One region of the Exiguobacterium sp. s143 genome, then DNA from elsewhere that is predicted to be linked to it. Evidence: riboswitches for the same ligand, from Rfam matches in the RefSeq annotation. Region 1 holds a riboswitch; each other region holds the start of a gene.

Evidence for each region. A riboswitch is a leader RNA that binds a small molecule or an ion and turns the genes downstream of it on or off. The one in region 1 is predicted to bind S-adenosylmethionine.
Region 2: it holds a riboswitch for S-adenosylmethionine, as region 1 does, so the genes downstream of both, KNQ03_RS13790 (LLM class flavin-dependent oxidoreductase) here and KNQ03_RS06960 (methionine ABC transporter ATP-binding protein) in region 1, are expected to answer to the same signal.
Region 3: it holds a riboswitch for S-adenosylmethionine, as region 1 does, so the genes downstream of both, msrA (peptide-methionine (S)-S-oxide reductase MsrA) here and KNQ03_RS06960 (methionine ABC transporter ATP-binding protein) in region 1, are expected to answer to the same signal.
Region 4: it holds a riboswitch for S-adenosylmethionine, as region 1 does, so the genes downstream of both, KNQ03_RS07825 (methionine ABC transporter ATP-binding protein) here and KNQ03_RS06960 (methionine ABC transporter ATP-binding protein) in region 1, are expected to answer to the same signal.

What each region holds. Positions count from the first base shown of each region.
Region 1 is NZ_JACSMX010000001.1:1,313,271-1,321,189, forward strand. It holds gene KNQ03_RS06955 (aminotransferase class I/II-fold pyridoxal phosphate-dependent enzyme) at 142-1,329, shown strand; SAM riboswitch class I at 1,392-1,497, shown strand; gene KNQ03_RS06960 (methionine ABC transporter ATP-binding protein) at 1,582-2,595, shown strand; gene KNQ03_RS06965 (methionine ABC transporter permease) at 2,585-3,250, shown strand; gene KNQ03_RS06970 (MetQ/NlpA family ABC transporter substrate-binding protein) at 3,278-4,093, shown strand; gene KNQ03_RS06975 (GNAT family N-acetyltransferase) at 4,153-4,650, opposite strand; gene KNQ03_RS06980 (CAP domain-containing protein) at 4,738-5,616, opposite strand; gene KNQ03_RS06985 (hypothetical protein) at 5,965-6,321, shown strand; gene KNQ03_RS06990 (chitobiase/beta-hexosaminidase C-terminal domain-containing protein) at 6,336-7,919, opposite strand, start outside.
Region 2 is NZ_JACSMX010000004.1:164,882-172,800, reverse strand. It holds gene KNQ03_RS13830 (NAD(P)/FAD-dependent oxidoreductase) at 1-511, opposite strand, end outside; gene KNQ03_RS13825 (nitroreductase family protein) at 588-1,223, opposite strand; gene KNQ03_RS13820 (nitroreductase family protein) at 1,276-1,911, opposite strand; gene KNQ03_RS13815 (MarR family winged helix-turn-helix transcriptional regulator) at 1,913-2,368, opposite strand; gene KNQ03_RS13810 (YczE/YyaS/YitT family protein) at 2,523-3,236, opposite strand; gene KNQ03_RS13805 (DUF817 domain-containing protein) at 3,341-4,126, shown strand; gene KNQ03_RS13800 (DUF2325 domain-containing protein) at 4,217-5,482, shown strand; gene KNQ03_RS13795 (DUF975 family protein) at 5,546-6,184, shown strand; SAM riboswitch class I at 6,298-6,400, shown strand; gene KNQ03_RS13790 (LLM class flavin-dependent oxidoreductase) at 6,475-7,533, shown strand; gene KNQ03_RS13785 (ATP-grasp domain-containing protein) at 7,530-7,919, shown strand, end outside.
Region 3 is NZ_JACSMX010000003.1:267,132-275,050, forward strand. It holds gene KNQ03_RS12675 (gamma carbonic anhydrase family protein) at 1-368, opposite strand, end outside; gene KNQ03_RS12680 (NAD(P)H-dependent flavin oxidoreductase) at 460-1,398, shown strand; gene KNQ03_RS12685 (DMT family transporter) at 1,536-1,964, shown strand; gene KNQ03_RS12690 (Crp/Fnr family transcriptional regulator) at 1,980-2,648, shown strand; gene KNQ03_RS12695 (DMT family transporter) at 2,661-3,143, shown strand; gene KNQ03_RS12700 (MFS transporter) at 3,404-4,624, opposite strand; gene KNQ03_RS12705 (winged helix-turn-helix domain-containing protein) at 4,639-5,238, opposite strand; gene msrA (peptide-methionine (S)-S-oxide reductase MsrA) at 5,469-5,999, opposite strand; SAM riboswitch class I at 6,094-6,197, opposite strand; gene KNQ03_RS12715 (M20 metallopeptidase family protein) at 6,260-7,438, opposite strand; gene KNQ03_RS12720 (putative quinol monooxygenase) at 7,516-7,809, shown strand; gene KNQ03_RS12725 (C40 family peptidase) at 7,868-7,919, opposite strand, start outside.
Region 4 is NZ_JACSMX010000001.1:1,504,098-1,512,016, reverse strand. It holds gene rho (transcription termination factor Rho) at 1-1,035, shown strand, start outside; gene KNQ03_RS07845 (type B 50S ribosomal protein L31) at 1,127-1,372, shown strand; gene KNQ03_RS07840 (DedA family protein) at 1,409-2,059, opposite strand; gene KNQ03_RS07835 (thymidine kinase) at 2,243-2,857, shown strand; gene KNQ03_RS07830 (alpha/beta hydrolase) at 2,940-3,698, opposite strand; SAM riboswitch class I at 3,765-3,866, opposite strand; SAM riboswitch class I at 4,116-4,219, shown strand; gene KNQ03_RS07825 (methionine ABC transporter ATP-binding protein) at 4,306-5,334, shown strand; gene KNQ03_RS07820 (methionine ABC transporter permease) at 5,324-5,974, shown strand; gene KNQ03_RS07815 (MetQ/NlpA family ABC transporter substrate-binding protein) at 5,994-6,812, shown strand; gene KNQ03_RS07810 (M20 family metallopeptidase) at 6,835-7,919, shown strand, end outside.

The sequences.
Region 1 (7,919 bases):
CTCCTCTCCCTACTCTTTATTCCCGCTCCACTTATCTGTACCTGTTTATCCGACAATTTTTTTGAATTTCGAAAAAGTTCTTTTCTTTTGACTGAATATTCGTTATCCTTGACGACAATACCACGAAGGAGGCATTCATCCATGAAACATTTCGCTCCATCCATCGCCATTGATCGGCTTCCTGCTCCTGTCTTCGCTGAACTCGCGAACCGAATCGGTGCTGTGAAAGCTGCCGGACACGATGTCATCACACTTGGTCAAGGAACACCCGACCAGACGACGCCTGTACATATTCTCGATGCCTTAAAACAAGCCATCGACGAGCCAACGAACCTTCAATATCCACCGTTTCGTGGACATGATTTTCTAAAGCAAGCCGTCGCGCGCTTTTATGCGACTGAGTTCGGTGTCACAATCGATCCGGCAACGGAAGTCGCAATTCTCCTCGGCAGTAAAGCCGGCATCGTCGCCTTACCGCAGACGATCGTCAACCCTGGAGAAGGTGTCATCGTTCCGGATCCAGGATACCCGGATTACCTGTCTGGCGCAGCACTTGCTGGCGCATTCCCGATTACGCTTCCGTTACTTGAGAAAAATAACTTCTTACCGGATTACGACTTACTTGATACGACGGACGTCGAGCGTGCCCGGATGTTGTTCCTCAACTACCCGAGTAATCCGACGGGTGCGACCGCGACGGCAGAAGCCTTCGAACAGACAGTCGCTTTCGCCGATGCCCATGATATCTGTGTCGTCCATGACTTAGCATACGGCGGCATCAGTTTCGATGGTCCGACGCGAAGCTTCCTGCAGACGGAAGGGGCAAAAGACGTCGGGATCGAGCTATTCTCACTCTCAAAACGCTTCAACATGTCCGGCTTCCGGATTGCCTTCGCGATCGGAAATCCGTCCGTCATCTCAAGCATCGAAACATACCAAGAACATCTCTACGTCAGTGCCTTCACACCGATTCAGCATGCGGCGACCGTTGCCCTCACGAGTGACCAAACGTGCGTCCGCGAGTTAAGTAGCTTGTATGAAACGCGACGCGATGCGTTGTTCGCAAAACTCGATGCGATTGGTTGGAGTGGACCACGCCCGGGCGGTTCCTTCTTCGTCTGGCTTCCTGTTCCAGAAGGTTACACGTCCCAAAGCTTCACCGATCACCTGCTTGACGAAGCACACGTCGCCGTGACCCCTGGATCATTCTTCGGCGAATACGGTGAAGGCTACGTCCGGATTAGCTTGATTGCTGACGTCGAACGTCTCGAAGAAGCCGTCGATCGAATCGGAACGCTCAACCTGTTCCGGACACCTGTTGCGGAATAATTCTGAAAAAACATTTGACAGATGGGAATCATTTCCGTTAAAGTAAATCCCAACAGCATAACTACTTATCGAGAGCGACCGAGGGATTAGGCCCAACGACGTCCGGCAACCACCTGTAAGGAACGGTGCCACATCCTACAGAATGATTTTCATTCTGAGAGATAAGTTACGAAATCTTACACTTTCGTCGCTTTTTTCTGGTTGCTCCGCTACTAGGAAAAAGCGACTTTTTTTGTATGAGGAGATGAGCGGATGATTGAATTCAAACACATTACAAAACGGTTCGTTCGAGATCGGACCCCGATTTTTGCATTACGGGATGTCGATTTGACGATCCAAAAAGGAGAAATCTTCGGGATCATCGGTGAGTCCGGTGCCGGTAAGAGTACGTTACTTCGCCTAATCAACGGACTCGAGCATCCGACACAGGGAACCGTCAAGGTCGACGGTGTCTCGCTTGGCGGAATGTCAAAAGCAGATTTGCGTCAACTTCGCTTACGGACAGGAATGATCTTTCAGCATTTCCAATTGATCCAGTCGCGCAACGTCGCGGATAACATCGCTTTTGCGCTCAAGGCTGCTGGAGTCAAACGAGCAGACTTCCCGGAGCGAATTCGCGAACTCGTCTCGCTCGTCGGACTTGAAGGATTTGAGACGAACTTCCCGAGCCAATTAAGCGGTGGGCAGAAACAGCGCGTCGGGATTGCCCGGGCACTCGCGAACGATCCGACCGTCTTGTTATGTGACGAAGCGACATCAGCTCTTGACCCCGTTACGACACTACAGATCCTTGAACTGCTGAAGGATTTGAATGAACGACTCGGATTGACGATCGTCCTCATCACGCATGAGATTGATGTCGTCAAACAGATTTGCCATCGCGTCGCGGTCATGTCGCAAGGTGAAGTCGTTGAAGTCGCCTCAACCTATGACCTGTTCAGTCAAGCCAAGCATCCAGTGACGCAACATTACGTCGATACGGCACTACAAATCGAATTGCCGGAACGCATCTTACAGGCAACTCCAGGCAAGATCATCCGCTTGCAGTTCACGGGCGAGAAGACCGGTGAGAGTACGTTATCAGAAGCAATCCGCCGTTACGATATCTCAGTCAGCATCTTGCACGGCAAGGTCGACTACATTCAAGACGTCGCCTTCGGTGTCCTGATTGTCAGCTTGACGGGATCATCCGACCAAATCGCTCCTGCCCTCGACTGGCTCGCGACGGAACTTCATGCACTCGAGGTGATTCAGGATGTGGCTTGATCGTATTCAAACGATGTTACCTGAGCTCTTGAAGGCACTCGGCGAGACGGCGTGGATGGTAGGAATTTCACTTGCCTTTGCATTGGTCGTCGGGATTCCGCTCGGGATTCTCTTGTTCGTCACCGACCGGGGATTATTTTTTCAAAACCTTGCCGTCCGCCGTGTCCTTGACTTCGTCGTCAACATCGTCCGGTCGCTACCGTTCATCATCTTGCTTGTTGCCCTCATTCCGTTAACGAAGTTCTTACTCGACAATACGATTGGTCCGACGGCAGCATCCGTCAGTCTCAGTGTCGCAGCGATTCCGTTTCTCGCGCGACTCGTTGAGACGTCACTGCGCGAAATTCCGCCTGGTCTAATCGAAGCAGCGGAAGCATGTGGGGCGAAACCATTACGGATCATCGTCAGTGTCCTCTTACCGGAAGCACTCCCTGGCATCATTCAGGGCATCACATTAACGACGATCAGCTTGATAGGCTTCTCAGCGATGGCTGGTATCGTCGGCGGTGGAGGTGTTGGTGACCTCGCGATCCGTTTCGGTTACTATCGCTACGATAATCTCATTATGATCGTGACGATCGTCGTGCTCATCGTCATCGTTCAAAGTATTCAAGCACTTGGCAATCAACTGGCGCGAAAAACAGATAAACGCTAATCATACATACAAAGGGAGAGTGGAATCATGAAAAAACGATATGCCTTTTTAGCAACAGCCTTACTCGGTGCAGGAGTTCTCGCGGGATGTGGAGACAGCAGTGCTGACGAAAAAGACAAGACGATCAAGATTGGTGCGACGAGCGGTCCGTATAGCGACATGGTCAAACAAGCGATCCAGCCGCAACTCGAAAAGAAAGGCTATAAAGTCGAAATCGTCGAGTTCAGCGATTACATCCAACCGAACATCGCCCTCGGTAGCGGGAACATCGACGCCAACTTGTTCCAACACTCGATCTATCTCAAGACGTTCTCTAAAGAAAAGAACCTCGATTTAAAAGGACTCATCACGGTTCCGACAGCACCGATGGGACTATACAGCAAGACAGCGAAGACACTTGACGACGTCAAGACAGGTGCTGAAGTCGCGACGCCGAATGATCCGACGAACCAAGCACGGGCACTGAACTTACTTGCGGAACAAGGCTGGATTGAACTGAAGCCGGATGTCGATCCACTAACTGTTTCAGAGAAGGATATCGTCAAGAATCCGAAGAAACTCGTCATTAAACCACTCGAGGCGGCTCAATTGCCACGCGCCGTCGAAAGTGTCGACATTTCAGCCGTTCCAGGGAACTTCGCACTTGCTGCGAAATTCGACTTACTTGATGCGTTAGCGCTTGAGACGATGGACGAACAATACCGTAACCTCGTCGCTGTCCAAACGAAAGATGCGGACAAGCAAGTCGCAAAAGACTTAAAAGCAGCCGTCGAATCGGACGCTTTCAATACAGTCATCGAAAAATCATTCAAAGGCTTCAGTAAACCTGAATGGGCAAACTGATGTAAAAAACGACCGGATTTCAAGGAGAGATCATCTCTTTGAAATCCGGTCGTTTTGTGTTAGAACCGATACCACATCAGTTCTTCATCATGATAGGTATCATCGATTTTCAGCGCCCGCGGTTCAATCGCGTATGATTCAAAACCAAGTGATCGATACAACGCTTTAGCAGCTTCATTCGTCCGGACGACCGAGAGATGGACTTGCTCAATCACAGGATGCTGCTTTAATGTACGTAATGCCTCTTCTACGAGTTGTCGTCCGACCTGTTGCTTTCGGGCGCGTGGCGCGACGTACATCGCAAATAGATTCGCTCGATGTCGCATCTTGAACGGCTCTAAGTTGACGATCGTGACGACACCGACGAGTTCATTTTCATGAAACGCACCGAACGTCATCGACTGTTCGCTTTCAAGACGAGTTGCGTACCGTTCGATGGGTCGATCTTTTTCTGCTTCATAATCAGAGCCGAATGCCTCAGGATGGTTTCGTAAGGCTTCTAACCGCAATGCTTTGTAACGAGTTGCATCTTCTGCCGTCAATTGACGTATTTTCAACTGCTCCACCCCCTGTCTGTAGTATAGTACAAACCGTTCCATGAAAAAGAGGACGACATCGAGCGATATCGTCCTCCATTCTTCTATTTAAGGTGTCCGGAAATTAATCGTAAAGTACGGTGCGTTGTCTCGGAATGCTACACCGACATCCGCCTGCTTGAAGCTCTTTTGAAGGATGTTATCGCGGTGTCCTTTCGAGTTCATCAAGCCCCAATGCGCCGCAAAGACATTCGGATAGCCCATCGAGAGATTCTCACCGGCTCCCATGAACTTGATACCGCCTTGTTTCATTCGATCGAACGGGTCACGCCCTTGTGGATCCGTATGCGAGAAGAAATTATTCTTCGCCATGTTTTCGCTGTGACCTCGTGTGACCGGCTTCAGTGCCGTGTACGGTGCTAACGGATTCAACTTATAGTCGCCCCGTTCCCAGTTCATCAACCGAAGCATGAGTTTCTCATCTGTCGTTCGTAACGCATTCGACGCCGTACCGTAGAAGCCTTTTTTCTTCGCTTCGACGTCTTTTGGAATCGCAAGCGTCGCTTTGACTTTATTGCCGTCATGTTGATCGAAGAAATATGTCACGTAATTGCCTTTCTTCTCATAGACGGCGGCATGATCCAGATTCAACATGTAGTTCGTATTGCCTTTACGGTAGGACTTCACTGCGGTCCAACCTTTTTTCTTCAAGGAAGATTCCGTATCCTTATTCAAGACCGCGCCTTGCGTCGTCACCCCGTTCTTGAAACGATACTTCCCATAATCTTTTCCATCCTTCGTCAAGGCGACGAATTCCTCCGTTGATGTCCGTCTGACTTCCCAGTCGTATCCCGGATACTCACTGCTATATCGATCAATCAGCTTGCCGCCGCTTTTCGGGTAATCGGCTTCTGCTTGTTCCATTGGAATGTTTTCGTAGCCGAAAAAGGCTACTGCTGCTACTCCGATGATTAGCCATTTTTTCATGCCCTCGTTTCGCCTCCTTCTATTTCATTACCTTTATTTTAAAAGAAAATCATTCCTTCGAACAGTCATCGGCTCTCATTTGTCTAAATCACATCTTTCGTCCACAAATCCGACATATTTCATGAGAGCGCTACCATTTCAAAAAAGCTTTTGTTTAAACGATTCTTGAAAGTATTTAATACACATACTAAATGATTTTCCCCTTTTATTAAAATGTGTGAACATTCTTTTATTTCATTCTAAACGATTTTTGATTGCTCTCCGATTCTCGACTCGGTATCATTAGAATTCGTAAGCCAAACTTTCAATGCTTTTCCAAATAACATAATGATATAAAGGAGTTGACCTATGGTTTTACTGTATTTCATTTATGAATCCATTGCTTTTTTACCGATTCAACAATACTTATTTTCCGGCTGGATGATTCTTGTCGCGTTGACCGTATCGTTTAGCTTGGCTAATGCACATGAAGATGTTCGGCTGAATCAACGGCTCGGTTTTGAGTTGCTCGTACCTGGATCAGGTATGCTGCTCTCTAAGAAATTCATTCCTGGTCTTGCTATCATCCTTTTTTTAATCTTGATCCACTTCACGTATATGTTCCGCGCCATCCCTCTACCGATTGCTTTAATTTCGACACTCTCGATCAGTACACTCTCACTTCTTTCGCTTTTTATACCAGCACGCAAAAAAGCGGACCGCTAAGTCCGCTTTTTAATTTATTGATATTTTGTTGTTTCAGTTAGTTTATATTTGTTCGACAGTTCGAGCCAAATCGTTTTGCCTTTTTTCGTTTTCACTTGAATGTACGGACGTCCTTGCGAAACACGAAGTGCGAGCAATTCGCCTTGTTGATCACCATGCGTCTCACTTGCTTTTAACCAATGACGACCTAATTTACGCTCAATGAAGATATGCTTCCCTTTTTGGACAGCACGCCAGATGCCGACTTCTGCTTTTCCTTTGACCGGTACGGCCGTCTCTGCACCTTGAATCGAGATGATCGCTGGATCGTGGTCACTCGCGCTACCGTCTGCTTCCATATACTCTGAGTTGATGTTGACGATATCTGAAGACGTATAACGTTTTAAGTTGTTCGAGATTAAGATATGGTCGAGCACTTGAGCGTTTCCGTTGTAGACGTACGAGTACCGCTCTGATTCCGGCAGATCGTCAACTGTGTTCCACAAGTTATCACCTTTTAAGATATCAAGCGTCTTCGAGAACTGGAAGTCGTTTAAGTCACCGAGAACGACAACGTTTGAGCCTTTGACTTCCGTCTTCAATTCAGAGACGAAATCTTGGACGATGTTCGCGATCGCATGACGCTGGACTTCACTTTTACGTACGACCGGTTGGTTCTTACCGAAGTCAGCTCCGTCGCCACCTTTTGAGTTGAAGTGGTTGACGATGACATGGTACGAATCACCGTTGAAGAGGAATTCCGCGACGAGCGGTTTCCGTGAACTCGCGAAGTTCGGATCCGTCGGTTGGATACGACCCGGGTTTTTCGTTAACTTACCATTTTCCACCGTAACGGCTTCCGTCGCGCCACCTTTTTCACCTGGTGCGAGCGATACACGTGCTGGATTGTAGAGGAATCCGACACGGATGTTTCCGCCCGGCTGTCCACCATCCTTCTTGTCTTCTGGTGCGATGTCCGTATAGGCATAGCGGACACCCGTTTTCGCTTCGATTGCTGCAATCAATGTCTCGAATGATTTCGAAGCATCGACTGTGCCGCTATCCGTTGCGCCATCGTTATCCTGCATCTCTGTCAAACCGACGATGTCCGGTGTCTTGAGGAATGTCGCAATTCCTTCTGAGACGCGATCGACTTTTCCTTCGTCTGCTGTTGAAGCAAAGTTCTCGACGTTGTATGAAGCGACGGTCAAACGAGATTTACCGGTTTCGATATTCGTTGGTTGACGATCTGCTTCGCGCGCGACGAGTGGCGGAAGATCCGCTGCTTTTGAAAGGACTTTATACGCCGAATAGTTATAGCTCATGACACCTTCAATCGTTCCATTGAACGTATCACCAGCTTTTGCACGGTACGACGAGCTTCCCATCTCGACGAAGAGACGCTCCGGGTTGACGTTGTCTTTCGTCAGGATCGGCGTTCCACGTTTCGTATAGACCTTATCCGCTGTCTGCGTCCGAACTGGAATCGTCCGGTTCGCTTGTGGTCCTGTAACGATTGCATTCGGTAAAGCGACACGCATACCTTCTAAGCTTTCGTATAAGTCAATTGCATCTTCTTTTGGATCAAACTGAGCAAACGAATCGTTGTCGACGACTTG
Region 2 (7,919 bases), on a different contig from region 1:
AGATCTCGTCCACTGTTTTGATCGTAAACGGCTCTGATTTTGTGATCTGCTCGATGGTCGTTTCGAACCGGGCATCGAGACGTGGTAATAAGGCGTCCTCAAACGCCGTGAAGACAGCAGCTGTCCGTACTGTGCCTAAATGACGGACGGTCGTCTCGACCGAATGTAGACCGGCGCGACGGGCACGAGACGCTACAGTAGGGGAATGCGTGGAATAGGTCTCAACTGTACCTCCACCATATGTACATAAAAGATCATCGACTTCTTGGAACAGTCGTCGTGTCGTCTCTTCACCGATTTTTGAGACGAGTTCCCCGCCGAATCCCGTTGCATAATTGAACTTTCCTTCTGATTTGCCAAGCCCCGCAAATCCAAGATACGCATCTTCTGCTGTTCGCTCGCGAATCGTTTTTCCGGCATCGAGCAGTAGGACGCGTTGTCCGTCTTCAACGAGCTGATGGGCGAGGAAAATTCCTGCCACACCGGCTCCGATAATCGTCACATCATACATCACAGACGCCTCCTTTTCTTTGAGTATACAAAAAAGCCGGATTCCTGTGAAAGGAATCCGGACTAGGTGAGATCGCTTATTTCCACTCTGCGATGTCAGCGATTGGTAGACGAACTGATGGGTATCCTGCGTCGACTGCTTTACCGATTGAAAGCAACATGACTGGGAGGTAACGCTCTTTTTCAAGACCGAATGCTTCTGCGATTTGGTCTTTTTCGTAACCACCGATTGGGTTTGTATCGTAACCGTGTGCACGAGCGACGAGCATCAATTGCATTGAAACGAGACCTGAGTCGATCAAGATGCTATCACGTAATGTTTCAACGTCTTCTGGACGGTAGAAACCTTTGATGGCTGGTACTTGGCGATCACGTACTTCTTGTGGCATAAGACCTTTTTCAACAGCCATGTCGTAAATTGTCTCGATGCTGTCGACCGCGTTCATGTCACCGAAGACAGCGATGACAGCAGAAGATGTCTCGACTTGAACTTGGTTGAATTTCGCGAGTGGTGCAAGTGTTGCTTTGCCTTCTTCGCTATCGATAACGAGGAAACGCCATGGTTGCATGTTAACTGAAGAAGGTGCAAGTGTTGCTTCTTCAAGGATTTGTGTCATTTCTTCTTTTGAAATTTTTACGTTCGTGTCGTAGTTGCGGATTGAGCGACGTCCTTTGACGATTTCCATGAAGTCCGTTGTTGTTTGAGTAGTCATAATTATTCAATCTCCCTTGTGTGTGTTTTTTCTTTTTTATAGTGTAAAAAACTTATTTCCAGTCTGCGATGTCGTTGATTGGTAGGCGAACCGATGGGTATCCTGCGTCAACCGCTTTACCAATCGATAGCAACATGACCGGTACATAACGCTCTTTTTCAAGACCGAATGCTTCCGCGATTTGATCTTTCTCGTAACCACCGATTGGGTTTGTATCATAACCGTGTGCACGAGCGACGAGCATCAATTGCATCGAGACGAGACCCGAGTCAATCAAGATGCTGTCTTTCAAGTCGTTTGCTGATACGCTGCTGTACATCCCTTGGATCGCTGGTACTTGGCGATCGCGTACTTCTTGTGGCATGAGCCCTTTTGCGACAGCTGTATCGTAGATGTTCTCGAGTTGATCAACAGCGTTCATGTCACCGAAGACGGCGATGACAGCAGAAGATGTCTCGACTTGGACTTGGTTGAATTTCGCGAGTGGTGCAAGTGTTGCTTTGCCTTCTTCGCTATCGATGACGAGGAAACGCCATGGTTGCATGTTGACAGAAGAAGGTGCGAGTGTTGCTTCTTCAAGAATTTGTGTCATTTCTTCTTTTGAGATCTTCACGTCTGTATCGTAGTTACGGATCGAACGGCGTCCTTTGACGATTTCCATGAAGTCTGTTGTTGTTTGCGTTGCCATATTAAATCGACTCCTCTTTTAATTTAGGTAATGTGTCGGCGTTCGCTTCGATGCGTTGAATCATCTCAGCTAGCGTCCGTTGTTCTTCAGCGGAGAATCCTTCGAGTAAGTTCTCGAGGAACTCATCTTTTTGTTCGCGTAATCGTGCAATGCGCGTCGCCCCTTGTTCCGTTAAGGAAACAAGAATCACCCGATTGTCAGCGGCTGAACGCTCACGAGCAATCATCCCGGTCGATTCCAGATGTTTGAGGTGACGGGTCACCGCCGCATGATCGACATTGACGCGTTTTTGCAATTCTTTTTGACTGATCGTTTGATCGACTTGTAGTTGAGCAAGTAGATCCATTCGCGTCTGACTAAAACCATCCGTACAGAGATCGAATTTTTGAGCAATCGTCTTATTGACGGAGACGAGTGCATAGATCAAACGTCCTTTTTCGGTGCAGGAAATACTCAATCCATCACATCCTTCCCTTCGTTCGAAGAAACCTTTGACGTGTCAAAGATTGATATGTAAACGAATATAACGTGTTTATTTTGATGACGCAACTTATCTGCTTCTGACATAAAAAAAGATATCATTCACGCGGAATGATATCGAGTCAGGCGACTTAGCTAATTTGGCGTTCAGACGCTGGAAGTCCTTTTGCATCAATCGCTGCAATGATCCGGCGGAAATAGAACAACCAAAATTGCAGGAACGGTCCGATCAGGAAAATCGAGAGGATCGTACCGAAGAAAACAGGTCCCCCAAGCAACCAACCGATGCCGCATGCCGTGACTTCCATGATCGTCCGCATCAGACGAATTGACGTTCCGAAGCGCTCTGCAAGTGTCAGCGTTAACCCATCACGTGGACCAGCCCCGTATCCGACAGCGACATACAGACCAGCGCCCATCCCAATGATGAAGATACCGAAAATCAGCCAGAGCGTATTCAACCAAATCGACTCAAAAGAAGGTAAGAGATGAGAACCAAGAACAAGATTCATGAAGACACCGACGAAAATCGCGTTGACGAGCGTTCCGATTTGCGGTGTGACGCGGTCTAATGCGTACTTAACGAAAACGAGTAATAGACCAACAAGTAAGATGATCGTTCCGACGGATAGTGGCGTCTTTTTTTGGAGACCAAGATGTAATACATCCCACGTCGAGACACCGAGTTCAGCCGTGATCATCATTGATGAGCCAAGAGCGAGTAAAAATAAACCGAGCAGGAAGAGTCCCCACTTTAACGTAGCGCGTAACAACCAGGAAGCGCGATGACGCGTCATGTCTGGCACCTCATTTCTTAAAAATAATTGATTCGTTAACTGTATCATGAGGAAAGTGGAAGAAGAAAGACGAAATTTTCCGTTTTTTCCATCTTAAGAAGGAGGGGAAGGTCAAAAGAGAAACGTATACTGAAGAAAAAGGAGATGACCGAATGAAAGCGATCCGGCACCTGATTCGTTTTACATATATAGAAGCCATCTGTTGCGTCTTTCCCGTGATGATTTTCGCTGCGCTTGCTCTTTCACGTTATCTTCCTACTGAACCGATCGCACGATACGATCTCCTGTTGCTATGGTGTATTCTCGTCCAAATCGTCTTACTCGTCACACGTTATGAAACGATGGAGGAATTCAAACTGATCTTATTGTTTCACGTCATCGGTCTAGCACTTGAACTGTTCAAAGTGAACGTCGGGTCTTGGAGTTATCCGGAAGAAGCTTTGACGAAAGTGGCTGGTGTTCCATTGTATGCAGGATTCATGTACGCAAGCGTCGCGAGTTATGTCTGCCAGGCGTTTCGGCGATTTCATTTACGATTCATAGCATTTCCACCCCCCTGGCTTGCGATCAGCGTCGGCAGTCTCGTCTATCTCAACTTCTTCACCCACCACTGGATCTTCGATGCACGCTGGCTATTGATGGTCCTCGTCGTCCTCGTTTTCTATAAGTCATGGGTTCATTTTACGATCGAGCAGACGATCTACCGGATGCCGCTCGTTCTATCCTTTTTACTGATTGCCTTTTTCATTTGGATCGCGGAGAACATCGTAACGTTCTTTAAAGGCTGGGTCTATCCGCATCAGGAAGGAGGCTGGGTAGTCGTTGATCTTGGAAAATTGTCTTCTTGGTTCCTGCTTGTGATCATCACGGTTTTGATCGTCATCGTCGCGAAATATAAGCGTCAGGATCCGGCTGTGGAAATTCAGCAACGTACCTAAATAAAAAAATAACCTGGTTATTTTTTTGGACTACTTCCGCGTTTTTTCGTTGCTATAGTGAAAAAAACGCAAAGGAAGTGGTTACGGATGATGCAACAGGTGTTGGAACGAGCAACTGAATTGGTACAGATGAAATTAGCGGTCGTGGAGCAGTATGAAGATTGGCAACTCTGGCTCGACGAAGTGAACGGAATCGATGAATGGGTCAAAATGTCAGCGTATTATGCACCGCGCGACGTTCAAGAAACACCGGTCATCGATGAAGTGATGGAGTTAGAGAAACAGACTATCGTCATGCCACCGCAAGTACCGAGCGAGCCAGTACGCAAGCAACGTTATTCCTATACGTTTCAGCGGGGGTTAAAAGGTGGTACTTTACTAGAATGGTCGGGCAGTCATATTTCTGAACGAGACGTCCGCGATTGGAATCTCGAGCACGGCATGGAAGTCCGTGTCCGTGTCGATCGTCAGGATGATCAAAAAACGATATGCCGTATCGAAGCCGTCGTCTCGACGGAGCGAATGAGAGAGAATCCAGAACGTGTCGTGTTTGAACAAGCAATCGTCAAGGCGCATGGAATCATTGAGGAAACGGTGAATGGTCCACTGCAAGATGAGTCGGGCAGATCGTTCTATTATGTCGTTCCGGTAGAAGACATGCGCTATTTGCGACTAGAAGCAGGTCAACTCGTCGATCTCGTCATGTGGCGGGAACGGAAGGATACACTGACGATTGCTTGGAAGCATCCATTCACGTATAAAGAGCCGATCGTCAACGCATCATCTAACCGCCCATCAGAGGTAGAGCAACCGGTAGTGAAGACGTCTGTGACAACGAAAAAGTCAAATCGGTATGCACGAAAAATGAAACGACAACCGGTTCCGAAAGCTAAAAAAGCACAGCGTCGCGTCCGTATGCCAAAAGAGCGAACGATTGAACCGATCGTGACGACAGCCGTACCTGGACAATTGATGGATTTCGTTGATAAGACACCACTTGATTTCACGCGCTTCACAGGAATGCGTCTCGTCATCGTCGGAAATGAACAACAGACCGCTGTCTATCGCGAGTTCTTTGCGCCGACGGGAATCGAATTGATTCATCTTGCAGGGGACGCACAGTCCGCGAAAAAGATTGCCTGTCTCGCCAAAAAGACGGACGCGATCGTCGTCGTGACGAGTCGCGTTTCTCATGCAGCGAGTGCACATGTCATCGCGCAGGCGAAAAAGCATGGTATTCCATTCGCGATGGAACGGCTCGACGGTCGACGATCGTTATACACGGCGTGTGAACGACAACTTGAGCGTGCTTGGCTCAACCAGCAACGAGACGGGAAATTATTGAAAAAAGAGTGAAACATTAGAAGAATTCGACCGTAAAGTAAGGTGAGAACTTATTTTTCAAGGAGGACCTTACTCATGTCATCTCAATTAAAAAAAGCAGCGAAGGAGTCGCTCAGCGGTCGTTGGGGATTTGCCATCCTCATGTTCGTACTGTTTTCTATCATCCAGAGCGTTCCGACGTTCATCGGACCAGATCCTAACGAAGATCTAAATGCGATGAGTGCGGTCAGTATCATTCTTTCGATTTTATTGATCCCAATCGCAGCGGGTTGGACGTGGGTCGCGATGTCGTTCGCACGCAATGAAGAAGTCAAAGTAGCTGATTTGTTCGAGCCGTATAAAATCTTCGGCAAAGTCATCGGCGTCTCGATTGTGCAAGCGGTCTTCTTATTCTTATGGACATTACTCTTGATCATTCCAGGGATCATCAAGTCGTTCTCTTACCTGTTGACGTTCTACATCCTTCGAGATGAACCATCGGTCGGTATCTTCGAGGCCATCACACGTTCACGTCAACTCATGGATGGTCATAAAATGGAAGCATTCTTACTCTTCCTATCATTCATTGGTTGGGCATTACTCGTGATCGTTACACTTGGTCTTGCTGTCTTATGGGTTGGACCATACTTCAGCGTCACAATGGCAAAATTCTATGATCGTGTGCGTGGTGAACAAGCGCCAGAGCCAACATCAGATTTCGTCGCACCATATTAATACCGAATCCCGACACGACGTCGGGATTTTTTTATGCGTGAAATAATTCCGATTGGAAAAGACGGTTTAATGGTTGCTTTAGTTCAGTGAATTTTGTACGATGAATGCAACACATCTTATCTAGAGAAGTCGAGGGACTGGCCCGAAGACACTTCAGCAACCCCGCTACGGCGGAAGGTGCTACTTCCAGGAAGGGATACCTTCCGAAGATAAGAGCGGACAGGACAAGATACCGTCGCTCTTTTCGAACTTCGAAAAGAGCGTTTTTTTATGATAAGGGGGACGATGGAGTGGAGTATGGTTTTTGGTTACCGATTTTTGGGGGATGGTTACGTAACGTCGAGGATGAACAGATGCCACCGACCTTCGATTATGCGAAACAAGTCGCACAAACAGCAGAACGAATCGGGTTCTCGACGACGTTGATTGCGGAATTGAACTTGAATGATATCAAAGGCATTAAGGAACCGAGTCTTGAGGCATGGACGACGGCAGCAGCGATTGCTGCAACGACAGAACGCCTTGAGATCATGACAGCGGTTCGTCCCGGGTTCCATAATCCAGCGACGACGGCGAAGATGGCGGCAAACATCGATCAGTTGAGTGGTGGACGCTTTACGCTCAACGTCGTTTCAGCGTGGTGGGCAGAGGAAGCGAAACAATACAACGGTATCTTCACAGCGCACGATGAACGCTATGCTCGGACGGAAGAGTTCGTCACGGTCATGAAGGGACTGTGGGCAGATGCGTCACCGTATAGCTTCTCCGGTCATCACTACACGATCGAGCAAGCAGAACTCCATCCGAAGCCAGTCCAGCGTCCAGGCATCAAGCTCTACGCTGGTGGAGAGAGTGAAGCTGGAAAGCGAACGATCGTCGAACACTGTGACGCTTATGTCATGCACGGGGGCACTGTTGAAGAAGTAGCCCATAAAATCGACGACATGAAAGTACGCCGGGAAGCGACGGGACAAAAGCCGCTCGAAAGCTTCGGTCTTGCTGCCTACATCATTTGTCGGGATACGGAAGAAGAAGCACTTCTTGAATGGCAACGGATCACGGACGTCAAGGAAGACAGCGCCGGTTATGCCGGTTATCAGGATTTCATTAGTAAATCGCAACTGGAGCAACAGGTCGAGCGGAACGATTATTCTGTCTCGAACCGTGGTCTACGTCCGAATTTAATCGGGACACCAGAACAAATCGCTGAACGGATTCTAGCGTTCGAAGCCGTCGGTGTCACGTTACTTTTGTTACAATTCTCACCACAACTTGAAGAAATGGAACGCTTTGCTCGTGACGTAATGCCACTGGTCGAAGCGAAACGAAAGGTAGGTCAACAATCATGACAAAAATTCATATTCTCCACGAAAACCAAGAATGGACGGACCATCTCATCAAACGTCTCGAAGAACTCGAATTACCGTATGAACAGTGGCACTTGAATGAAGGAATCGTTCCGCTGGATGAACTGCCGCCAGAAGGCGTCTTTTACAGCCGGATGAGTGCTTCTTCGCATACGCGGGGACATCGTTACGCGCCGGAGTTGACGGAAGGGGTCCTCGCTTGGTTAGAAGAGCATGACCGGACCGTCTTTAACGGAACGCGTGCGCTCCGTCTTGAAGTCAGCAAAGTCAATCAATATACGGCGTTGCGGAAGGCTGGGATTCGTGTACCGAAGACGACGGCTGCCGTCGGACGTGATCAAATCGTACAAGCAGCAAAAGAAATCGGT
Region 3 (7,919 bases), on a different contig from region 1:
CCCGATGGAATTAGCGTATTCGCCCCGATGATGCATTCTTCACCAATCTCTGCGTGATCAAGAACGGTCGCACCCATTCCGACGATCGAACGACGTCCGATTTTGCAACCGTGTAAAATTGCGTTATGTCCGACCGTTACTTCATCTTCAATGACGACGGGTGCCCCTTCATAGAGATGAATCGTCGCGTTGTCCTGAATACTGCATCGTTTCCCAATTGTAATCGGTCCTTCGTCACCGCGTAAGACAGCGTTGAACCAGACGGTAGACTCGGAACCGATCGTGACGTCTCCGATCAGATAAGCACCAGGAGCGATGAATACATCGGAGGCGACGTTCGGATGAATCGATTGATACGGAATCTTCATAACAGAATGACCTCGTTTCTATAATAAGATGAACTGCTATTCATTCCATGTCAGTATAGCATGTGAGTGAAGTCGAGAACGGAGGAAAGATATGTTTCCGATTTGTGAGCTCTTTAAAATTCGATATCCTTTGATCCAAGGAGGAATGGGTAACATTAGTCATGCGGCGCTCACGGCAGCGGTGTCGAATGCCGGAGGACTCGGAACGCTCGGGTGCGGGACATTGTCGGTCGATGAAGTGTCGTCGCGGATTCACGAGACACGAATGCTGACGGATCAACCATTTGCCTTGAACATCGCGATTCGTGTGTCTCCCTATACGGAAGCACTGATTGATCTCGCGATCGCAGAAAAGATTCCGGTCGTCTCCTTGTCGGCAGGAAATCCGGCACCGTACATAGAGCGACTTCAAACTGCTGGCATCAAAACGATCGCTGTTGTCGCTTCAGTCAAACAGGCGTTAAAGGCAGAACAAGCAGGCGCTGATGTACTCGTAGCGGAGGGAGTTGAAGCGGCAGGCATCAATTCACCGCTCGAGTTGACGACGCTGACCTTGATTCCGCAACTCGTCGATCGGGTCAACATTCCGGTCCTGGCAGCGGGTGGGATTGGTGACGGGCGTGGATTGGCAGCTGTTCTGTTACTTGGTGCGGCGGGTGCCCAGCTCGGAACACGATTGATCGCGACGGAAGAGGCGAAGGTTCATTCGGCATACAAGGCGCACTTAATGGATGCGACCGATACCGATACACGCATCATCGGACGTTCCGTCGGATTCGTCCGACGTGTCCTTGATGGTCCTTACGTCGAACGACTCACAGCAGAGACACCTGCTGCTTTTCTCGATCAGACGAATGAGTCGTATCATATTACGGGCGCTCTTGAGGGCGATGAGGAGAAAGGGTATGTCAACGCTGGACTGGTTGCCGGATTGATTCATGATGTGCCGACTGTTGCGGAGTTGTTTACGCGCATGATGACGGAAGCAGAGGAACAGCTGAAGCAAACGACGACTCGTTTTACGACATGAGCATATAGTGAGGGACCCGTGATTCTACTTGTGGACAGCGGGTTTTTTCATGTTTTTTTGAAAATGGGACATTTGTCCTTTTCAAGTAGGGCACGAGTAAGGTCTACTCTAGTGTAGAGATTAAAGGAGGAGATGACGTGCAAGGAGTCGTGTTTGCTTTGATGAGCGGTCTGTTCATCGCCCTGCAAGGCATATTCAATGCGCGCCTTGCGACAGGCGTCGGACCGTGGTTGTCCGTATTGATCGTCCACTTTGTGGGTCTGATGGGTTGTTTAGTCATTTACAGTTTCGTACGAGATCGGAAAATCGGTGGCTTCCGTCAGTTACCGTGGATTTATGCAAGCGGCGGTTTGATTGGCGTGCTAGTCGTCGTAACGGAACTGACAGCAATCCAAACACTCGGGATGACATGGGCGATGTGTTTATTACTCGTCGCACAGATTTTATGTGCTTTTGTGATTGATTTAAAGGGATGGTTCGGTGTCTTAAAAAAACAAGGAAATCGTGGTCAGTGGGTTGGTGTGGGTCTCATGCTTGCAGGAGTTGCGATTTTCTCACTTGCCTAAAGGGAGGGAATAAACATGGAAACCGTCATTCAACAGTACGGACTGGATACGATTTTGACGGAAGAGACGCGCGCTTGGTTGCGTCAAGAAACCTTCCAAAAAGGGGAACTCCTCTGTACGACAGGGGCAGCGATCGACCGGATGTACTTCATCGTCGCAGGCAAAGTTAAGATATCTGCTGCCTCGTCAGAAGGGAAACAACGGATTCTGCGATTCAAGACACCACTGACAGTGATCGGTGACGCTGAATTCATCAACGAACGGGAAGTGCTGAATACAGTCGAAGCAGTGACCGATGTCGAGGTGTTGAGCGTACCGTATGCGATTTTACGCGAGCACAATACGACGAACGTCTTTCTGCAATTCTTATTACGCACGATCACAGCGAAGTGGTATGCCGACTCGAAATCAGCGTCGCACCATGTGTTGTATACAGTTGAAGAGCGATTTGCAGGGTATTTGTTGTCGATCGCTTCTGAAGCCAGTGACAGTTTATTTTATCAGGAGATGCGGACGTCGAACTTACATGACGTCGCCGACTGGCTTGGAACGAGTTATCGCCATCTCAATCGGATCATCACGAAATTGTGTGAAGAGGAGATTCTCGTTCGACGACGCGGGAAAATCATCATCGTCGATCTGGAGCGGATTCGCGAGAAGGCGAACGGCAACAGCTATGAGTAGGGAGGAACGAACATGATAATAGGCATCGTGTGTGCCGTGTTTGCAGGGATGTTAATCAGTTTACAGACGGTATTGAATGCTCGGATGAGTGACGCGTTTGGCGCTTGGGCGACGACGACGCTGGTCTTCTTCGTCGGTTTCATCGGAGCAAGTGTCACGTATGTTCTGTTTCGTGGTGGAACAATCGGACAGATTCAAAACGTATCGCCACTCTATTGGTTTGGTGGACTTGTCGGTGTCGGCGTCGTTTTTTGTGTCATGCGTGGGATTCAGTTACTTGGTCCGTCCGTCGCAATCTCTGTCGTTCTGATTTCGCAGTTAAGCTTTGCTCTCGCTGTCGATACGTTCGGCTGGTTCGGTTTACCACAAATTGATTTATCGTTCGGTCAACTCGTCGGTCTCGCTGTCATGGTATGTGGGATTTTCGTCTTGAAGCGGTATCAAGTCGTGGCGCCGGAAGAGAGGGCGAAGGATATACCGAAGCAAGTCTCTTAAAAAATCTGATACTAGTTCGATCGACTGACGAACGTTTCTGTCATCCTCGCTTTCCGCAGGCGGGAGGTAAGCCGCGTCATCCCGCATTCTATGCGATTTGCCGGGTCTTACCTGACCCTGACGAAAGCGCGACTCGCGCTTTCTTTCCCTGCAGGAGTCGAGGATGAACACTCACGTTCTAGATTGACTAAATAAAACATGCGCGTTTCCCGCTAATTCGATCGGGAGATTCGCATGTTTTTATGTGTTGTGACTTGATCTCAATCGAATAGATGAACCATTCGTCTTCTGAAGTAAAGTGAGAGAACAATAATGAGAAGACCACAGTACAATATGATTGTCGTGATCGAAACGTGAAACGACAGTAGAAACGAGAGGAGCGCGTAAGATAATGGAATGAGACCATTTGACGCGGCATTCACGACACTCATGACACGTCCCATCGTCTGTTCCGCACACTGAGACTGGATGAACGTAATGAAGCGAATATTGATGATCGAAGAAAGGACACCAAGTGATAACAGGATGATCAGGTACAACAAGATCTGCTGCGCTTGACTAAGCAGGAAGAGAAGCAGACCTAAGGCGCCAATTAATCGGACCGATGAGGTAAGCCCATTTACTTTCGTTTGCGTAAAACCACTCCAGAGCGCCCCTCCGAGCATTCCCATTTGATAAGCACCTTGCATATAACTTAAATCCATCGCATCTCCTTGGAGCACATCATGAACGAGTAAGGGGATTCCGAGTAAGAGTGGTCCAAAGAAAAAGAAATTGACACAGATGACAAGAAAAAGTGTCTGCTTGAGTTGCTGAAAGTGAAAAACGTAATGCAGCCCTTCTTTTAGTTCAAAGAGAGCTGAATGCTGAAGCGATCGCTTGATCTTAGATTCACGAATACCATACGTGAAAAGGAGCGTCAGACAGAGTGTCCCGAAAATTACGAGAAAGACGTGCGAGTAAGAGGAATAGCTGAGAATGACTCCACCAAGAATCGGACCTGAAAAGAGGGCGATTTGATTAGATGTCTGAATCAGTGAATTGGCTTTAGTGAGTTGTTCTTTCGGAACGAGCGTAGGAAGTAAGGAAGCATTCGCCGGCGAAAAGAATGCATCCACACTACCGAATAGAAAGGCGAATCCTAAAATCGTCAGCAATGTAAGCTGATCGGTATGAAGTAATGCGAGAAGACAGAGAATGAAACTGATTCGTAAAGCGCTCGAGATGCGCATGATCGTCGAACGTTTATAGCGATCGGATAAGACGCCACCGAATAACATGAGAAAAATACGGGGTAACAAGGTGGCCATGAGGACGAATCCAAGATATGACGCCTGGTTTAGCGTATGGATGACATACCATTGTTCAACAAACAGATAGGTTGATAGGGAGAGGGCAGAGCACATACCGGACCCCCATAAAAATAAAAAAGATCGATTTTTAAACAGCGATTGTTGCGTATCCATTTCAATAGGCAGCATGTGGCACCTCCGGTTTAGACGTCGTCATTCTCAAATAGTGGTTCATCAATTGCAAAGGCAGTCGTCATGATATAGAAGTGTTTTTTATCTTTTTTGTCTAGTGAAGGGGACCGTGTGAACTCGTCCAATAGAGCACGATATTTTGTAGCAAACTGCCGAAAATCGGCTTCAGACATCGCCAGTTCCTTTTGAAGTGATAAGCTCATCCAGTCCTCGATGTTCGAAGATGAAGGAGAAAAAGTAGCTGTCGGAGCCGTAAGAACGCGTGTCTTTGCCCGGTCTAGTACCTCAAGATACGACTGCCGGGTCGCTTCATTCGTCTCGACGAAGTTCAGTAGATGATCGGCAGGAATGTATCCTCGAGCAATCGCTTGATAGTATTTCAATAGATTGCCGCCCTGTTCTTCCGTACGGACGAGACGAATCAAGTCATGCTTTTCAAGTTCCCGTACGTGATAGAGGACCTTCGCGCGGGATAACGTCAGCAAGTGGGCTAACTGATGTACCGTGTGTGGTTTTTCGACGAGAAACATGAGGATTTTTGTTCGTAACGGATCACTGATCACTTTTAACTGTTCATAGTTCTCTAACATGTGAATCGCTTTTTGTTCCATGCACTGATCTCCTTTTTAACCGGTTAATTTTTATTAACCGTAAAACAAAAGGCTTCTTTTGTAAACGATTACAAATTTATGTAAGGGTGTTGGTAAAGAAGACATCATTTTTTTACATACAAAAAAAACTGATTCCACGACATCTCGATCATCCTCCACTTTTTACTGAAAGTAGGGTAAGAACGAGATGTTTGAAATCAGTTTCAGCTACTGTATATGGTTCGAAGTGATTAGACCGTCGTCGTATCTTTCCATTCCTGCTCGATGAAAGCATCGCGACCAGAAGCAGCACGATCTTTTTTATAGTGTTCTGGATTTTTCTTATGGAAGTCTTGATGGTACTCTTCCGCCGGATAAAATTCAGAAGCGGCATCGATCCGCGTCACGATCGGTTGTTTGAAACGATTGCTTGCAGCAAGGGCGTCACGGGAAGCGATCGCTGCTTCGTGCTGTGCATCCGTATGATAGAAGATCGCTGGTGCGTACTGCGTGCCGCGATCTTGGAATTGACCTTCTGCATCCGTCGGATCCGTTTGTGGCCAGTAGAGTTCGAGCAGACGCTCGTACGGGAACAGGCTCGGATCAAACGTGATTTGGACGACTTCGAGATGTCCCGTCGTTCCTGTTTTGACTTGCTCGTATGTCGGATTGTCGACGTGTCCGCCCATGTAACCTGATACGATTCCCTCGATTCCTGGTAATTCTTCAAACGGTGTCACCATGCACCAAAAACATCCACCTGCAAATGTTGCTTTTTCCATCTGTCTCTTCCTCTCCGTGGGAAATCCCCATTGTATGTCTGACAGCGAGAAAACGAAAACGACTCCTTCGCTTGGTTGCAAAAGGAGTCGCCGCTTTTTATCAACCAAAGCTTTCGCTTTGCTGGTCGTAGCACCTTGCTATGCGCAGGTTGCTGGGACGTCATCGATCCAGATCTCTCGGTCCACTCTTGATAAGGGTATATGAAGTTGATGTCATTCGTTATCATTGTTGTGATGATACCATTCACACAGAAATAAAGTCAATCCTTAGGTTTTAAGGCACGTAAAACCGTCGCTCCGAGTGTCTTCGCACCAATCAACAACGCCTGTTCGTTGATTTCGTACTGCGGATGATGCTGTGGATAGTTGACGCGACCGTCCGTATATCCGGAGCCAGTGAAGAAATAACTTCCCGGGACATGTGTTAGATAATGCGCGAAGTCATCCGCAGCCATCATTGGTGTGAGTGCCCGGACGGATGCTTCCGGTAAGAAAGAAGCGGCTTCCTGAACAAGTTTTGTCTCGTCCGGATGATTCCAGAGCGCCGGGTAACCCGTCGTGAAGTCGATTGAATAGGTAGCACCGATGCCGGCACATGTCGTTTTGGCGACAAGATCGACTTCTTGCCGGAGCTGATGCCGCAATGTCTCATTGAACGTCCGAATTTCACCGACGATGCGTGCTTCACCCGTGACGATGTTCGGCGCCGTTCCCGCATGGAAAGAACCAATTGCAAGAACTGCCGGCTCGAACGGGTCGACCCGTCGACTAACGAGATGCTGTAAGTTACAGACGAGCTGCGCTCCAGCGACGAGCGCATCTTTTGTTTTATGTGGTGCTTGGGCATGCCCGCCTTGACCATGAACGATGATTTCGAATTCGTCGATTGCACATAATGTATGTCCTTCCCGAAACCCAATCGTACCAACCGGTAAATCATTTTCGAGATGTGTCGCAAAAATCGCATCGACACCTTCGAGGACACCGGCTTCGATCATTTGGATGGCTCCACCGGGAAAGACCTCTTCACCATGCTGGTGAATGATTCGAATCGTTCCTTGCAATTGATCACGTAACGGATAGAGCGTAGCAGCCAGGGCCATCACCATTGCCGTGTGACCATCATGCCCGCAAGCATGCATGACACCGGGATGGATCGACCGGAAGGCAAGCGTCGTCTCTTCTTGAAGTGGTAAAGCATCGAAATCTGCACGGACCGCAATCGTCGGACCAGGCTGTTTGCCTTCGATCGTCGCGACGACACCACGACCTCCGACGGCTGTTTGATAAGGGATGCCCTGCTCCGCGTAAAAGTTTGCAATTCGTTCTGGTGTGCGGACTTCCTGGAAAGAGAGTTCCGGATGTCGATGAAAATCACGACGTAACGCGATCATCGTCGGTTCGAATTGTTCAAGTGCTTCAAAAAGTTGAGTTTGCATCTTCAAGCTCCTTTGACGTGTGTCTTTTCGTGAAAATGGGTACAGATACAGGTAATCACGAAAGGGGATAATGAAACATGGGAGAAATCGTCGTCAACGCTGTACTTACAATCAAAGCAGGACTTGCGGATCAAGTCTTCCCGATTCTACAAACGGTCTATCATGCCTCACAAAAAGAAGAAGGGTGCTTACGTTATTCCTTACATCAATCGATCGAGGATGAGCATCAATTCATGCTGTATGAAGTGTATCGGGATGAAGAGGCACTTGAAGCGCATATCGCATCCGATCACTATAAAGCCTACCGTGAACAGATCGAGTTATACTTGATGGATCGACAAGTAACGAAATACGTAGAGATGACATTTTAACGTATTGCGATAAGAAGAGACGAACCCGTCGATTTCGACGGATTCGTCTTTTTTTGTCTTACATCGATTTAAATCCGAGGAAATGCTCTTGCCAACGCGGTTCATAAATC
Region 4 (7,919 bases), 190 kb from region 1:
GATGTCGTCACAGGTAAAGTCCGTCCACCGAAGGAAAACGAACGGTTCCAAGGATTACTTAGCGTGGAAGCCGTCAACGGTGAAGCACCAGATACTGCCCGTAACCGTTTATTTTTCCCGGCACTGACACCGATCTATCCGGATCGTCTAATGCGACTTGAGACAGAACCACGCCATCTATCTGTGCGTGTCATGGATATGATCGCACCGGTTGGGTTTGGTCAACGTGGTTTGATCGTCGCACCGCCAAAAGCAGGGAAGACATCACTCCTCAAAGAAATCGCAAACTCGATTCAGGAGAATCATCCGGATGTCGAACTGATCATTCTCTTGATTGATGAGCGTCCTGAGGAAGTAACAGATATTGAGCGCTCGGTTCCGGGAGCAGACGTTGTCAGCTCGACGTTTGACGAAACACCAGACAACCACGTCCGGATTTCTGAACTGGTCCTCGAGCGGGCGATGCGACTCGTCGAACACAAGAAGGATGTCGTCATCCTGATGGATTCGATCACGCGTCTGACACGTGCCTATAACTTAACGGTACCGCAAAGCGGTCGGACGCTCTCAGGGGGAATTGACCCGGCTGCGTTCCATAAACCAAAACGCTTCTTTGGGGCAGCGCGAAACATCGAACACGGTGGTAGTTTGACGATTCTTGCGACAGCTCTCGTTGAGACAGGATCGCGCATGGATGACGTCATCTATGAGGAATTCAAAGGGACGGGCAACATGGAGTTGCATCTTGATCGTAAGTTGTCAGAGCGTCGGATCTTCCCAGCGATCGACATTCGGAAGTCCGGTACACGGAAGGAAGAACTCTTGCTTCCGAAAGAGCAACTCGATGCACTTTGGACGATTCGCCGGACGATGAACGAGTCGAACGAATTCGTCGATACTTTCCTACGTAAGATTCGTGATACGAAAAATAATGAGGAATTTTTCGTCGAACTCGAGAAGGAAAAGAAGAAGGCGGTCCGACGCGCACCGGCTAAACCACGTACCGTCAAGAAGGAAACGACGACGGAAAAATAACTATTGCGACGCGCAAAAAAATCGTTTAGTATAGGAAGGTAACTTACTCTGGCTCAGCAAATGAACCAGGGCGGAAGGAGAGAAATCAACCATGAAACAAGGAATTCACCCTAACTACAACAAAGTAGTATTTATGGATTCAACGACTGAGTACAAATTCTTAAGCGGTTCTACTCGTTCTTCGAACGAAACGATCACTTGGGAAGATGGTAACGAGTACCCACTCATCCGTGTGGATGTGTCTTCAGACTCGCACCCATTCTACACAGGTCGTCAAAAGTTCAACGCGGCAGATGGTCGTGTCGATCGCTTCAACAAAAAATACGGCCGCAAGTAATCACTTGTCGGTTCTTAAAAAAACAGCCTGCCTCCATTATGGAAGCAGGCTGTTTTTGTATAGACTGAATTGTGAACGATACGCGAGATACGTCTTCAAGACGAAGGAGAAGGCGATTCCACCGGCAATCCCGATTAAATACGGCATGACTTCCGGATGTGCCAAGATATAGTCCATGACTTTGTGGAACGAGAGATGACGACCGACGAAGTAGCCGGCGCCTAAAAACACGCTGATCCAAATCAACGCACCTGTATACGCATAACTCGCAAACACGCGAAACGGCATTTTCGAGACACCTGCAAAAAAGGCAGAGAGTTGGCGGAGACCAGGTATGTAGTAACCGATGATCAAGACCGATTTCCCGTAACGACGAAATCCGGCTTCAGCGGAAAGAATATGTTTTTCTGAGATACGCATTTTCGGTCCGACGCGGTGTAATAGTGGCATACCGAGTTTTAATCCGAGTAAATAGCTGATCGTCATCCCGATACAACTGCCGGCGTAAGCAGCGAGAATCGTACCGACGAGTGGTAGATTGCCTTGATGCATCCAAAAACCGGACAGGACGAGCAGGGTCTCATCAGGAACCGGCAATCCCACGATACCACCTGCGAGAAGGACGGAGAGACCAAGGGCACCATATTGGTGCAGGATGTCATGTAAGAGATGATGAATCGGGGACACCTTCTTTCGTGAGAGTCTTCTTCTTCAGTGTACAGGAAATAGGGGACGGTTGGAATGAAAGGACAAAAATTCTAGGTAAAGAAAAAATGAATTTTGATTTCCGGAAGTCAACCCTTTTTCTCGATACCGTTTCGGGCTATACTCGTTAAAGTGACTATTTTTAGAGGACGGTGTCGGACGATGATGCATGTAATAAATCAGTACGGCTGGATCGAAGTAATTTGTGGCAGTATGTTTTCCGGGAAATCGGAAGAGTTGATTCGTCGTGTCAGACGGGCGCAGTACGGCAAACTGCCCGTTCAAGTATTCAAGCCGGCAATCGACGACCGGTACCATGAAGAGCATGTCGTCTCTCATATCGGCAACTCCGTCGTGGCGATTCCGATGGCGACGAGTCGCGATCTCTACGCAGCAGTAGCAGAGGAAACACAAATCGTTGGAATCGATGAAGTTCAATTCTTTGATGATGAGATCGTACAAGTCATCGAAGCACTTGCACAAGACGGAAAACGCGTCATTTGTGCAGGCCTTGATCAAGATTTCCGGGCAGAGCCATTTGGCAAGATGCCGGAATTACTGGCGCGCGCAGAATTCGTAACGAAGCTGCAAGCCATCTGTCTTTCATGTGGTGATCCGGCTTCCCGGACACAACGGTTGATTGATGGAAAACCAGCGAACTACGATGATCCGATCATCCTAGTTGGCGCTTCAGAATCATATGAGCCACGGTGCCGCCATTGCCATGAGGTGCCTGGAAAACCGAAGCCGCTCCAATCGGTGCAGCACCAAGAAAATTAAACAAAAAAGACGAACCGGTCGCGGTCGTCCTTTGATGTAGCAGCTATTCGTTTCCAGAGGGAAGAGAATAGCTGTTTTTTTATTATCCTGTTTCCTGCGAGAACCGGCTTGAGCGTTCGATGAAGCGGATCGTCTCACGAACGATTAAATCCTGATCATGATCGAGTGTCGCGACGTGATACGAGTTGAGTAAACAGTAGCTTCGTTTATCATTCGTTCCGATGTGCTGATGCAGATAATCCGAACTCGACGGCGGAACGACGTGATCCGTCGCCGAGTAAAGAATCAAGGTCGGTAGAAGGATCGATCCAAGACGTCCTTTCGTCTCATCCATCAGACGAACGAGTTCGAACGCACAACGGCTCGAAACGAGGTCATAGATGATTTCGAAAGCAGACCGCTTGATGTCCGGTGCCCCTTCCGGTAAATACTCTGGACCGTCATCAAACGAAAGTGCTTCGTAAGAAGGAACGGAAAGAGCAGCATTGATCGTAATGATGCCGGCAAACGGAATGCCGTCAGCGGCGAGCGACAGTGCAAGCGTCGCACCCATCGATTGACCGATGACGAAGACTTGATCGCATGTTTCTTGTAAACGTTCATAGCCGTCTTGCAGGCTTTGCTTCCAACATCGAGCAGTCGATTGTTCAAACTCGCGGACGTTCGTTCCATGTCCACGTAAGCGCGGGGCATAGACGGTAAAACCTTCAGCAGCGAATGCCTCACCGACGTCCCGGACACTTTGCGGAGTGGCGTTAAAACCATGACAGATTAGAATGCCGATCGATCCACCTTGAAAATAAAACGCTTCAGCACCAGTCAATACAGGATAGTTCATCATTACTATTTTTCCTCCATTCATGAAAAAACTCGTCGACGTCACTGCTTGGACGCCCACGAGTTTTTCACCGTATCATCCAAAGCCGCGCTTTGCTGGTCGGAGCACCTTACAAATTGCAGGTTGCCGTGAAGTCATAGAGCCAGGTCTCTCGTTCACTCTTGATAAATATCATATTGGAATTGTCGGAATAATCATTGAAACGATGGTAGCACGACCAAAAATGACTTGTCAAATCTTTCTTGACGAATCATGATCCGTTGAGTAAGCTAACTCATAACTTGTTCATCCATCGATATGCGCCAAATGGATTATTTTTGCAAAGTTGGTTGACTTTTAAAGTTTCGACCCGTAATGTAAAAATTAGTTTTACGACATAAGCAACAACGCAACAACACACATACGAATTTCATACCGCAATACTTATCCAGAGAGGTGGAGGGACTGGCCCTACGAAACCTCGGCAACAGACTCATTATGAGCACTGTGCCAATTCCATCAGACAGATGTCTGAGAGATGAGTGGAGTGGATTCTGCCACTGTGCGGATCCAGGTCTCTTCTTGTTTCTCAAGAAGGGACCTTTTTTGTTGAATGAAGGGGGAAAACGGAATGATCGCATTTCATCAAGTCAAAAAAACGTACGTCACGAAAGATCAGACGATCGCAGCGCTCGACGGTGTCGACCTGACGATCGAAAAAGGCGAAATCTTTGGTGTCATCGGCTTTAGCGGTGCCGGAAAAAGTTCACTGCTCCGCTGTGTCAATCTGTTAGAACGACCGACGTCAGGAACGGTGACGGTCGATGGGGAAGATTTAACGCAACTGTCTCCGAAAAAATTGCGCCAAGCAAAACAACGGATCGGGATGATCTTTCAGCACTTCAATCTATTGAATGCGAATACGGTCTTTACGAACGTTGCAAAACCACTTGTTCTCGCAGGCGTCAAGAAAGATGAGATTCGCCGCCGAGTGACGGAGTTGCTCGAATTCGTTGATCTCGCGGACAAGGCGGATCATTATCCGGATCAATTGTCGGGTGGGCAGAAACAGCGCGTTGGTATCGCCCGGGCACTCGCGATGCAACCTTCCGTCCTCTTATGTGACGAAGCGACGTCAGCACTCGATCCCCAAACGACCCATCATATTCTCCAGTTATTAAAACGTATCAATGCGGAGTACGGGATCACGATTCTCTTGATCACCCACGAGATGGGCGTCATTCGTGAAATTTGTGACCGGGTCGCCGTCATCGAAGCTGGAAAGTTGATCGAGTCAGGAACGGTCTTCGACGTCTTTTCGAATCCAAAGACCGAGACAGCGAAAAACTTCGTTCGCTCCGTCATGCACGACGAGATTCCAGCATCGATTCGCCAGTTGATCGAGTCCCGGAATGCGAATCCGATCTATAAGATTCATTTCCTCGGACATCACACCGGGCAGCCGCTCTTGTCACAAGTCGCGAAACGCTTTGACGTCGATGTCAACATCTTGCACGGTAGCATCACGGAGTTGCAGGAGACACCGTTTGGCACTCTGCTCGTTGAACTGATCGGTGAGCCGGCTGAAGTAAAACGAGCGTTACACTACATCGATCAGGCACAGGTGACGGTCGAGGAGGTACTTGCCCATGCTAGTTAACTACAGTGATATCTGGACAGCATTTTTACAGACGATGACGATGGTATCCGTTTCGCTCTTATTCTCGACATTGATCGGTTTACCACTCGGGATCCTGCTTGTCGTAACGCGAAAAGGCGCATTGCTTGAAAATGTCCCGCTGTTCACGTTCTTCAACAGTATCGTCAATATTTTCCGCTCGATTCCGTTCATCATCTTACTCGTCGCGATCATCCCGTTGACACGGTTGATCGTCCAGACGTCGATCGGAACCGAAGCCGCAATCGTCCCGCTCGTCTTTTACGCTGCACCGTACATGGCGCGTCTGATCGAGAGTTCTTTACTCGAAGTCGATAAAGGCGTTCTTGAAGCAGCAGAAGCGATGGGCGCAACACCGTTTCAAACGATTTTCCGCTTCCTCCTACCGGAAGCACTCGGTTCACTCATCCTGAACTTAACGATCGCGACGGTCGGCTTGATCGGGGCGTCAGCGATGGCAGGTGCGATTGGAGGCGGTGGTCTCGGTGACTTAGCGATCACCTATGGTTATCAACGATTCGACACGAAAGTCATGATCATCACGGTCGGGATTCTCGTCATCTTAGTCCAAGGCTTACAGACGACAGGCAACATCGTCGCACGAAAAATTAGAAGACATTAATCAAGGGAGCGATTCAGCCATGAAAAAAGCAGTAGCAATTGGAGCAACACTCACGACGATTTTATTTGCCGGGTGCGCAGCATCAGGAGAAGACGAAAAGACGATCAAGCTCGGTGTCAGCGGTTCAGACACACAAGTTTGGGATTATGTCGCGAAAAAAGCAGAGAAGGAGGGCATCAAAATCGAGCTCGTCAAGTTCTCCGATTATGTCCAGCCGAACATGGCACTGGCTGAGGGTGAGATCGACGCCAATGCTTTCCAGACGATTTCCTACTTCAACGCTTTCAAGAAAGAACATAACTTGAAGCTATCGCCGATTGCGACGACTGTCATCGCACCGATGGGGATCTACTCGGATAAATACAAGGACGTCAAAGACATTCCAAATGGCGGAAAAATCGCTGTTCCAAACGAAGCGACGAACATGGGACGTGCCCTCTTGTTACTGCAAGAAGCAGGTCTGATCAAGCTACCGGACGACTTCGATGGCAACGGTTCGGTCGATAAGATCGTCGAGAATCCGAAAAAGCTGAAAATCGTTCCGATCGTCGCTGGACAAACGCCACGCGTCTTACCGGACGTCGCGGCGTCTATCATCAACAATGGCATTGCCGTTGACGCTGGCTTCAACCCGATCAAGGACTCGATCGTTCATGAGAACGAGACAGCAAAACCATACATCAACATCATCGCGACACGGACGGAAGACAAGAACAAAAAAGAACTGAAAAAAATCGCGTCGCTGTATCAACAAAAAGATGTCGCGGCCTTCATCAAAAAAGAATATAAAGGCAGTACGATCCCGACGTTCGTTCCACTGAGCGATATCGGCGAATAATTTCAAAAGGAGAGTGGACAGTATGACGACACCAGTACGCACGACATGGGTAGAGACGATTGAACAGGACATCGAACAAAAACGGGAATCGTATCTTGAGACAAGTCATCGGATTCATGCAACGCCGGAAATCGGGAACGAGGAATTCTTTGCTTCGCGGCTACATGCGGAGCGTCTAACGGCTGAAGGTTTTACGGTAGAACTCGGCGTCGCGGGACACGATACCGCATTCTTCGCGAAGAAATCGAGCGACCGACCAGGCGCAACGATTGCCTTTCTTGCTGAATACGATGCGTTGCCGGGTATTGGTCACGCGTGCGGTCATAATATCATCGGCACGACGAGCGTCGCAGCGGCGATCGCGCTCAGTAAAGTACTCGATGAAGTCGGCGGGAGTGTCGTCGTGCTTGGAACGCCGGCCGAGGAAGGTGGACCGAACGGTAGTGCGAAAGGCAGTTTCGTCAAACATCAGTTGCTGGAAGGGATCGATGCAGCCTTGATGGTCCATCCGTCGGGTCAAACACGGATCACGGGTTCTTCCCTTGCGGTCGATCCGCTCGACTTTGCCTTTACGGGTCGTCCGGCACACGCAGCGGCGTCACCGGAAGAAGGCATCAACGCCCTCGACGCTGTCATTCAACTCTTCAATGGAATCAATGCGTTACGTCAGCAATTACCGGACGATGTCCGGATTCACGGAATCATCACGCATGGAGGTGATGCGCCGAACATCATCCCGGAATACGCAAAAGCACGTTTCTTCATCCGGGCGACGACACGGGAACGATTGAATGCCGTCACGGAAAAAGTCAAAGCCGTCGCCCAAGGAGCGGCACTCGCGACTGGGGCGACACTTGACGTCATCGCCTTCCAAAATGAAGTCGATAACCTCGTCTTCAACCGGACGTTCGACCGTCTGTTCCAAGAAGAAGCAGAATCGCTTGGTGAAAAGGTCCACTTAGACGAACGACCGGGTCTTGGCTCGACGGATGCCGGTAACATCAGTCAAGTCATTCCGACGATCCATCCGTATATCAAGATAGGTCCGGATGATCTCGTCGCGCATACGGAAGCATTCAAAGAAGCGGCTCGTTCAGAAGCTGGAGA